Regions from separate parts of the Candidatus Merdisoma sp. JLR.KK006 genome, predicted to be linked through region 1. Evidence: a T-box and tRNA genes for the amino acid it is inferred to sense, from the RefSeq annotation. Region 1 holds a T-box; the other holds one or more tRNA genes.
What was found. The T-box of region 1 lies ahead of metG (methionine--tRNA ligase). A T-box ahead of a tRNA ligase gene usually reads a tRNA of that ligase, here a tRNA-Met.
Positions count from the first base shown of each region.

Region 2: it has a tRNA-Met gene. The T-box ahead of metG (methionine--tRNA ligase) is inferred to sense a tRNA for this amino acid. The anticodon was not compared.

Region 1 covers NZ_JAYMNS010000018.1:43,700-48,810, reverse strand. The annotation lists gene VSQ61_RS14140 (ABC transporter ATP-binding protein) at 1-520, shown strand, start outside; gene VSQ61_RS14135 (DUF885 domain-containing protein) at 783-2,564, opposite strand; T-box leader at 2,669-2,914, shown strand; partial or broken gene metG (methionine--tRNA ligase) at 2,959-4,914, shown strand.
Region 2 covers NZ_JAYMNS010000002.1:111,242-116,352, reverse strand. The annotation lists gene VSQ61_RS02200 (hypothetical protein) at 1-845, shown strand, start outside; gene VSQ61_RS02195 (O-antigen ligase family protein) at 848-2,503, opposite strand; tRNA gene VSQ61_RS02190 (tRNA-Met) at 2,708-2,781, opposite strand; tRNA gene VSQ61_RS02185 (tRNA-Val) at 2,786-2,858, opposite strand; gene VSQ61_RS02180 (AEC family transporter) at 3,125-4,042, shown strand; gene VSQ61_RS02175 (S-ribosylhomocysteine lyase) at 4,122-4,601, opposite strand; gene mgtE (magnesium transporter) at 5,052-5,111, shown strand, end outside.

The DNA of each region.
Region 1 (5,111 bases):
AGGGAAAACTTTGTTGTTTAAAATAATGTGTGGGCTGATGTCCGTGGATTCGGGAGATATCGTAGTGAATGGAATTAAGAGGAAAAAACAATCTGAAGTTTTGAGGTCAGCAGGTATTATTATTGAAGACCCTGCTTTCTTAAAAAATTATTCAGGGATAAAAAATCTGGAGTATTTATATATGCTGAATCATAAAAATGATAAGTCATATTTGGAAGAAGTCATGAAAAGAGTGGGGCTTGATCCGAAATCAAAAAAGCATGTGGGTAAATATTCGATGGGAATGCGTCAAAGATTAGCTATTGCGCAGGCAATTATGGAAAATCCGAATTTTTTAATACTGGATGAGCCATTTAATGGATTGGATAATCAGGGTGTAGTTGACATGAGAAATATATTTCTTGAATTTAAACAAGAAGGAAAAATAATAATAGTCGCAAGTCACAATTCAGAAGATATAAAAGTTCTTTGTGACCATGTCTATAATATGGAAGCTGGAAAACTGAAAATCATACGATAGGCCAGATTAACGTAAGAGTACTGGAGTAGGCAGCAGGTGCTATATGCATAATCCATAGAACTGACATTTACATATAGAAAAACAAAGATAGATTTTATTGCCGTATTTGAGGATGGGTTTGCAAACAAACCATACCGCAAAGGCAGATGGGCAGGCTTTTTAAAAAGTAAAAATGTGCAGACAGACATAACCCTGGCAGAAGCGGTTGAGAGCATACGATGCTTTCTGGGGCCAATAGTCTGTTCTATTCGTGCCAATCATTCTATGGAGATGAATTGGAATCATCAAATACAAAAGTGGATTCCAGCCATTCCTCCATATAATCCTCAATCACCGGAAAAGGAGCCGGCCCCATAGACAGGAAAAAGGTATGAAAATCTTTCAGCACAAATCTATCCGAAAGAGCAGCCTCAGCCTGCTCCTTTAATTTAAGTATTTCTGCCGCTCCAAGGTAATATTTCAGATAATTCCCCGGGTCCTGAATGACAGCCTGATAAATCTGATACACCGTATCCCCATTGGTAACACCATATCCGGCAAAAAAATCCGCCGTATCCTCAAGAGACCATCCCTCATAGTGAATTCCCACATCCGCCCGGGCATGAAGCCCCAGAGAAACAGCCCCATTTGCCGACAATAGCTCTGCCATTTCCGCATCTGGAAGCGCATAGGCATAGGAAAGCCATTCCACATAGGTAGCCCACCCCTCCGTATAGCCCCCGAAATTAAAAAGATTCCGCACCGGATCAAGCCCACAGGAATTTTCATAAAGGGTCTGGTAGAGATGGCCGGGCCACCCCTCATGAGCCAGGGTCGTAAAGAGAGAAAGGCTGTCATAGTTATTGGCAGGATTGATATAGATCACATGCTCATTCATCCGATCCAAAGGAGGTGTCAGATAAAAAGCCGGACTTAAATATTTTTCCAGAGATGCGTCCACGTATTTCACCTGACAGGAAACAGAAGGAACAGAGGGAAAATCCGCCCCGATTTGCTGCTCCAGATTTTTTAAAATGATTGTCGGCTCCGAAAGCCCTGTCTGCCTGGAAACAGATTTTACAATTTCCGGATTCTGGCTGATAAGATAGGCAACTGTTTCCAGATCCGTATCCAATTGTTCCTCAATAAGCAGTAAAATTTCCTTCATATTTCGTCCGGTTCCTGTAACAGCCGCCGCCAATGCCTCATAATAGTCCGTTCCTTTCTCATAATAACAGAGACCACAGGAATTTCTTCCGGAACCTTTAAGCTCAGTCATTCCCTGGATCAAAAGCTCATAAGCCGGAACCACATGTCCGAAAAACAATGCACGGTTGGAATCAAGATACTCCTGAGCTTTTTCCTTAGATAAAAAATCCGCAGAATCAATCCGTTCTTCAAAGGTAGAAAGAAGAAAATGACTGCCAAGATTGGATAGAAAAGCCTGGCACTGGGCAATCACAGCGTCCGCCGTCTCGTCCGACATAAACAGTCCTGCTTCCGCCTTTTCCCGTTCGTAATCCATAAGGCTTTCATAATACACATCCATCTGGGAAAGAAGTGCAAGATAATTTTGAATATCCTGCTCCGACCGGAAAGCATATTCAGCCAGGAGAATGGGAAGCTGTGCCTGGGTGCCAAGGGTAGGGCTGAAAATTTCTTCATAGTATGGAAAGTCAAAAAGAGCCGTCTGTTTTTCAAGCTGATAGGATAAAATATCATAGGTGAGACGGTTGGAATCGGAAAGCTCCTCCCGGGAAAAGGCAGAAAGCGCCTGCCTGGTATTCTCCAGACTGGCTGCAGTGGCATCGGAGGTATCCTTGGAATAGAGATGAAAAGAAGACGGCGTATCTGCAATCCCAAAGCGTTCCGGTTCCGATAAGGTATAGTGAAGGGTCAAAGAATCAGAGGAAAGCTCATCAAGAAACAGTGTATGCGTGAAGCGTTCAAAAGCCTCATCCGCAGTTTCTGCACAAGCCTTTTGAAGCCGGGAAATCAGGAAAGCGCCGCAGCACAGAAAAAGAAGCAGGAACATGCCTGCGATCAAAAGTTTTTTGCGTTTCATATTCTCACCAGAAGCATTGTTGGTGTATTCTATGAGAGAAGCCGGTAACAAATTCCAACCTTGACAAACAATTTTCCATATGTTAGGATTTCCCTATGCAATAGGAAAACACAGTGAAGAAAAGAGTAGGCTTGATGGATTTTCTACAGAGAATTCCCGGTTGCTGAGAGGGAAGGAAGGAAGCTGGCTGAAGATGGTTTCTGAGTGGCACGGATGAACGTTAGAATGCGATAAGCCGTGACAGGGCTCCGCCTGTTATAGCGGAAGAGTATGAAGGTACTCGCAGAGGTCTGTTTTCGTGAGAGACAGACGAACGGAAGTGGTAACACGGGAATATACCCGTCTTCTTTAATCAGAAAGAAGACGGGTTTTTTAATGGAAAGAGAGGGAATCAAAAATGGAAAAGCAAAAATATTACATCACCACCGCCATTGCCTACACCTCCGGCAAGCCCCATATCGGCAATACCTACGAGATTGTATTGGCGGATGCCATTGCCCGGTTTAAGAGAATGCAGGGCTATGACGTATTCTTCCAGACCGGAACGGACGAACATGGGCAGAAGATTGAGGAAAAGGCAGGAGAGGCCGGCATAACCCCTAAGGAATTTGTAGATAACGTGGCAGGAGAGATTCGCCGCATCTGGGATCTGATGAACACATCCTATGACAAGTTTATCCGCACTACCGATGAGGATCATGAAAAGCAGGTTCAGAAGATTTTCAAAAAGCTTTACGATCAGGGCGACATCTACAAGGGCTACTACGAGGGCATGTACTGCACCCCCTGCGAATCTTTTTTCACCGAATCCCAGTTGGTGGACGGCAAATGTCCCGACTGCGGAAGAGAGGTAAAGCCGGCCAAGGAGGAAGCCTATTTCTTCAAAATGAGCAAGTATGCGGACAGGCTGATTGAACACATCAACACCCACCCGGAATTTATACAGCCCGTTTCCCGGAAAAACGAGATGATGAATAATTTCCTGCTTCCGGGTCTTCAGGATCTCTGCGTGTCCAGAACTTCCTTTAGCTGGGGCATTCCCGTAAGCTTTGATCCGAAGCATGTAACCTATGTATGGCTGGATGCATTGACCAACTATATTACCGGAATCGGTTATAACTGTGACGGAGAATCCACAGAGCAGTTTAAAAAGGACTGGCCGGCGGATCTGCACCTGATTGGAAAAGATATCATACGCTTCCATACCATTTACTGGCCTATTTTCCTTATGGCTCTTGATTTGCCGCTGCCTAAGCAGGTATTCGGCCATCCCTGGCTCCTGCAGGGCGATGGAAAGATGAGCAAGTCCAAGGGAAATGTGCTCTATGCGGATGAGCTGGTAGAGATGTTCGGTGTAGACGCCGTGCGGTACTTTGTGCTTCACGAGATGCCCTTTGACAACGATGGCGTCATCACCTGGGAGCTGATGGTAGAGCGCATGAATTCCGAGCTGGCCAACACGCTGGGCAATCTGGTAAACCGCACCATCTCCATGTCCAACAAATACTTTGGCGGCGTGGTGAGCAATCCCGGCTTTATGGAGCCCCTGGATCGGGATCTGCGTGAGACGGCTGTGAGCACGGCACAGAAAGTGGCGGATAAGATGGAGGAACTACGAGTGGCAGATGCCATGACGGAGATCTTTGCCCTCTTTAAGCGCTGCAATAAATACATTGACGAGACGATGCCCTGGGCACTGGCCAAGGATGAGAGCAAGAAAGACCGTCTGGCTACGGTGCTTTACAATCTGGTAGAGGGAATCAGCATTGGCGCTTCCCTTTTGGAGCCCTTTATGCCGGAGACCTCTGCAAAGATTCTGGCCCAGTTGGGTGCAAAGAAGCGCTCCATTGAAGTTATGAATATGTTCGGCCTCTATCAGTCCGGTCAGAAGGTGGTGGAGAAGCCGGAGATACTCTTTGCACGTCTGGATGTAAATGAGGTACTGGCAAAGGTGGAAGAGAAGCGGGCACAGGAGGCTGAGCCGGAGGTTCCGGCAGAGCCAGTGATCGACCTGGAGCCAAAGGCGGAAATCACCTTTGAGGATTTTGAGAAGCTTCAGTTCCAGGTAGGAGAGATTATTGCCTGTGAAGCGGTTAAGAAGTCCAAGAAGCTGCTCTGCTCTCAGGTGCGGATCGGCAGCCAGGTGAAGCAGATTGTATCCGGCATCAAGGCCCATTACACACCGGAAGAGATGGTGGGCAAGAAGGTAATGGTGCTTGTAAACCTGAAGCCTGCAACCCTGGCAGGAGTAAAATCTGAGGGGATGCTCCTCTGTGCAGAGGATGCGGACGGGAATCTGGCTCTGGTAGTGCCGGAGAAGAAGATGCCGGCCGGGGCTGAGATCTGCTAAAGCATGTCTGAAAAGTGCTTTTTGACAGATGTGCGTCCTCTTTTATGAGATATTTTTATCAAATAAGGGACGTATAGCACAAATATTATGCGAAGCGGCCATACAGATGTCAGCAATGAAATTTTAGAATATTATAGAGCGGAAAGTTATAAAGTTAAAAAATAAAAACAGGACCGGTGGAATTTCAATATCCAAGG
Region 2 (5,111 bases), on a different contig from region 1:
ATGATAAGATTCAGGTTGTTTTGCCGACAGACGCCATAGGGATTTTTGATTTTATATTAGATCCTCAGGAACTGATTAATAAGACAAATGCGTCCGCCTATGACGGGCAGATTTTTGAGGAAGGAGCTACGCTTTTTTTTAAACGATCAGATAGTGAAGCTCTGGTCGATTACAGCAGCACCAGTGATGCAGTGACCATTACGAACAACGGGTCTGTACCCATAGATGTTGTTATAACGGCAGGCATTACTGTCTTAGCAAAAGATGGATTTGCAATGACGGATGACAGAGAATTTACTGATGATACGAGGGCAAGCCTTTATCTGGCATTGATAGATGGAGAAACAGAAGTTCCTATTATGGGGGCAAAAGAAGAGGCAGCGAGCTTGACTATAACGATTCCGCCATCCTCAGAGGAAGAAGATAACGAATATTCATTTCGACTCACTGGTGCAGCAAATAAAGAGGGTGATTGGTCCAGGATGAAGGACATTTCATTTGAGGTAGCGGTTACCTGGATAGTAGTTCCGCAAGAAGAGATAATTCCTGAAGAAGAAATGATTCCAGAGAGCGGAGAAATGGGTTTGCCAGATATGCAGGGGGCAGAGAACATTCCTGTGGAAGATCCTGGTGAGAAAATAGTGCGGAAGATACTGCCAGTTGTAACAGACAGCAATGCGGCACCAGATAAAGAAGAAAGCAATTCTCTGCCTATGGATATAACATCTGATAGCCCAACAGAGAAAAACGAATCAGCAGTGGAAGAAAAACAACCCGTTGGGGGAGAAGCAAAAGCAGAGGATGCTTCAACAATAGAAAATAGTTCAGAGGATATTGCCCCATAAGTTTATGGGGCATATGTTTTTTCTTTACATGCGGCCATACCCATAGCTAGCAGTAACCACATGAAAGGTGTCACAATAGGCACATCCAGATTGATGCTTGACTGGAATACATAGCAGATTACAGCAAGCAGAATTGCCGGAATGTAAGGATTTTTTTTACGATTTTTCATTAGATGCCAAAAAGAGGTTCCAAGAAAGGTTAAATAAGTAATCAAACCTGTCAGGCCAATAGTCACCAAATATTGCAGGAAGGAATTGTGTGCATTATCTAAATTAGTATTTCCAAAAACATTGTATACATCAAATACAATTGTTTTATTTACCAGACACCCATAGGTATCCGGACCATAGCCAAACAGCTTATGAAGGAGGGGAAGTCTCTTATACATCCATAGGGATTTGCTCCAGATATATCCTCTGCTAGTTCCCCATCTATCATTAAAGAGCAGATACTGTCCAAAGGAACCATATCGTTCTGCATTCCCTCTTATGTTCGCATCGAAGAAGACAACACAGACAGCAAGTATGAACAAGAGGATTAAAACTCCCCATATATGTACCAGAGTAATATTCTTTCCAACAGAAAAGGAGGTATTCTTTCCCAGCTTTCTATCATAGATCCAGAATATGATTACAAGGATCCATAGGAGGGGAGCCAGCCGAAGGGTTTGGCAAAAGCCTGCTATTATGGTAAATAAACTGTCTGTTCCAATTATTATACTGGGATACAGCTTATTAATTATAGCAATAAACTGGATTATAGTAAAAAAAGTTGCAGTAATAATCAAATATTTTTTAATCCCTTCCCTGTTTGTGAACAGAATAAATGGAAGAAACACAAAGACAGCTGCAATACTTAAATAAGCATTGTCACTGCGCCCCATTAAGATTGCAGTGAAAGATATTACTAGGCACAAGTAATACCAGAGCTGTTTTAACGGCTTTTTTTCTAGAGCAAACATAGCGGATGAAAGCCCTATGACAATGCCGACATAGGCTGTGTAAGTATTGATATTGCCTATAGTGGAGGTGTAGCTAGCCATTGCTATGACTGCATCTGACGTTTTTCTGAAATGCATAATATCCATACGAAAATAATCTGTAATGCCAAATAGACACAGGAGCATGCTAACTGCTAAAAATAGCTCCAAAAAATTTCCGTTAAATTTCCAGAAATGGCTGATAATAATATAAGAAGCAACATATAAAGTAAGAAGCAGAAAGCCGGAGAAACGTCCCTGATCTCCCCAGAAAGCCTCATGAAGATAATCTGATTGCAGAGTAGAAATGCCTGTTGCCAGCCAGAACGCAAGAACAGCAGCATCTGTAGCGCAAAAGGTCTTTTTCCAATTTCTGGGATGCAGCCGCAACAAAAAGTCATTGGTATTCTGCCCCTCAAACTTTTTCAAGTCTATGTACACCATGCCCAGAACCAGAAAAGGAATGGCGGCCAGCAGAAGGAGAATACAGAAACGATAGCACTGATATTTTGTCTCTAAAATATCATAATAGGAATTATGGAATATCAAAGGAAACACAGTTACCAGGATAAGGATAGCAATGCTGACAGCATCATTCATAATAGAAGAACATTTTTTTGAAAACTCACGACAGCTTTCCCTTCCTGTATCATTTTTGCTTTCGGTCATTGTAGTCATTGGGAAACATCCTTATTTCAAGTTATAGTTGCCTTTCTAAGGCACTGTGATTAGTATAACATTGTGCTCCGAAATCTGCAAGCTATTGGAAATAAAAACAAGCTTTGTAAGGTGGATGATTCTTTGAAAAGTGTAAACATACTGCTCAAAAAAGAAAAGCCTCAAAAATACTGTAAATACAGTACTTTCAAGGCTTTTGGCTAGTAGCGAGGAAGGGACTTGAACCCCCGACACTGCGGGTATGAACCGCATGCTCTAGCCAGCTGAGCTACCTCGCCGTAATGGGACCTATAGGGCTCGAACCTATGACCCTCTGCTTGTAAGGCAGATGCTCTCCCAGCTGAGCTAAGATCCCATTTGTACAAGCCGCTATCGCTGACCTGCTTTGCTATTATACTATTGTTTGGTAAAGAAAGTCAAGTCTTTTTTGAACTTTTTAATTACTTTTTTGCGAAAGTCTTACATATTTTTACATTTATTTTTAAAATACAGTAATAGTGAAAAAAATCAATGTTTTATTTGCGACAAATACCTTGATATAGTATAATGAATCCCTATAATACATGCCCTTTCAGGGCGGGTGGACTTCGTACGTAAGATATGAGAGGAAAGAGATAAGAGATGACAATTTTTACGGTGTTTTTTCAGATGCTGGCGCTTTTGCTTATGATTGGTGCGGGATATTTTATTACTAAACAGGGGATGCTGGACGAGCATACCAATAAGCAGATGTCCAAGCTGCTGGTGGATGTTTTTAATCCTCTGTTGATTGCAGCCAGTGCTGCTAACTCAGTGGGGCTTATCTCGCAGGCTGCAATGCGGACAGTTGGTTTGATTGCAGCAGGCATGTTTGCGATTTTTATTTTTGCTGGAATGTTGCTGGTTCCTGTCTTTGAACGGGATCGAGAGCAGCAGAAAATCTTTCAACTGATGTTTGTTTTTTCCAATCTGGGTTTTATTGGGATCCCGGTTGTTTCCAGTATTGTTGGAGCGGAATATGTGGTCTATGTTACGGAATTCATACTTATTTATACAATTTTGCTTTATACCTATGGGGTGGCGTTGCTGAGCAGAAGGTTTTCTTTGTCCTCTTTAAAAGAAATGATTAATCCGGGAACAGTACTTGGCGTGGCAGCTATGGTGATTATCATTTGGGAAATACAGATTCCGGACTTTCTTAAAACGGCAGCAACTTATCTGGGAAATGTTACATCGCCTATGGCTTTGGCTGCGATTGGCTTTAATCTGGCTCATTCAGATCTGAAGAAAACCTTTGGCCAGGTGCGTTTGTATCTGTTTGCCATTGTAAAGCTTTTAATTCTTCCTCTTTTGCTGCTTCCTCTTCTGCGGTTAATAACAAATGATCTGCCTTTGATTTCAGTTTGCATGGTGATGTTCGGGATGCCGGTGGGCAATATTCCTGTGATGCTGGGAATGGACAAGGGTATTGACGTGTCTACAGGCAGTGCTGCAATTATTCTCACAACGGTTCTCTGCGTTTTCACAATTCCTATACTGATGTTTGCAGTTACATATTAACCCTCATGCCCCATTGATGCGCCGCTATAAATGAAGATCAGAAGCGGCGCATCAATGGGGCATTCCTGCTGAGTTTAAATTATTCAGGGTAAATCAGCCTGTCTTCTTTGATTCCATATAATACCTCATCCAGATACCGCTTGGCCAGCCAGTTCGCCATAGGCAGGTTCATATCCAGATAGTTTCCGCAGTCCTTGGCGCAGGCGCCGGGCACTTCTCCGGCAAAGTCACGGATAAACTCCCACATTTCTACCATCAAAGGAACAATGTCTTTGGACTCGTAATCTCCGGTAAGAAGCAGATAGAAGCCGGTGCGGCAGCCCATGGGTCCAAAGTAAATGGTTTTGGAACCGAAGTCCTTGTGATTTCGCAGGAATGTGGCCCCCAGATGCTCAATGGTGTGGATCTCGGCCGTATTCATTACCGGTTCCTCGTTGGGATTGGTCAGCCGCAGGTCAAAAGTGGTAATTACGGCATTTCCCGCAGGGTCTTTTCTTGATACATAAACGCCTGGTTTAAGCTTGTTGTGGTCAATGGTAAAGCTTGTGATTTTTTCCATAATTTTCATCCTTTCCTAAGTAGCAATATTCGGAAGCTTTCAAAAATTCTACTTAAAGGCTTCTTTCTCATAACAAAAAGTTTACCACATTTGTAATAAAACAGAAAGTAAAAAATGAATCTATCCGGTGGTTGACGATAACCATCAAATAGTGCTATGATGGTTATGCAGGTTTTTTCAAACCAAATTTATGCAAAAAAGGATGTGAAGAGTCCGTGGACGGGCGAAGTCGAAGGTGCAGCTTAAGACGGAACAGAATATGGATAGACATGGACTCTTCTCGTCCTGTGATCTGATAGATGGCGGTGCTGTAGGCTTGTCAAGGGGCCATTATTTTCAGCAGCGGGAATAGGGAGGATAAATCTGACATTCACAGGTCCGGCTGTGTATTGCCTGACAGGACTGTGAATGATTTTGCCATGTCCATCCGTAAGAATGGAGGAGATTGACATGGCAATAGGAAATTTTGACTGGGGACTGCTGACAGAGCTTTTGGAGAGCAGACAGTTC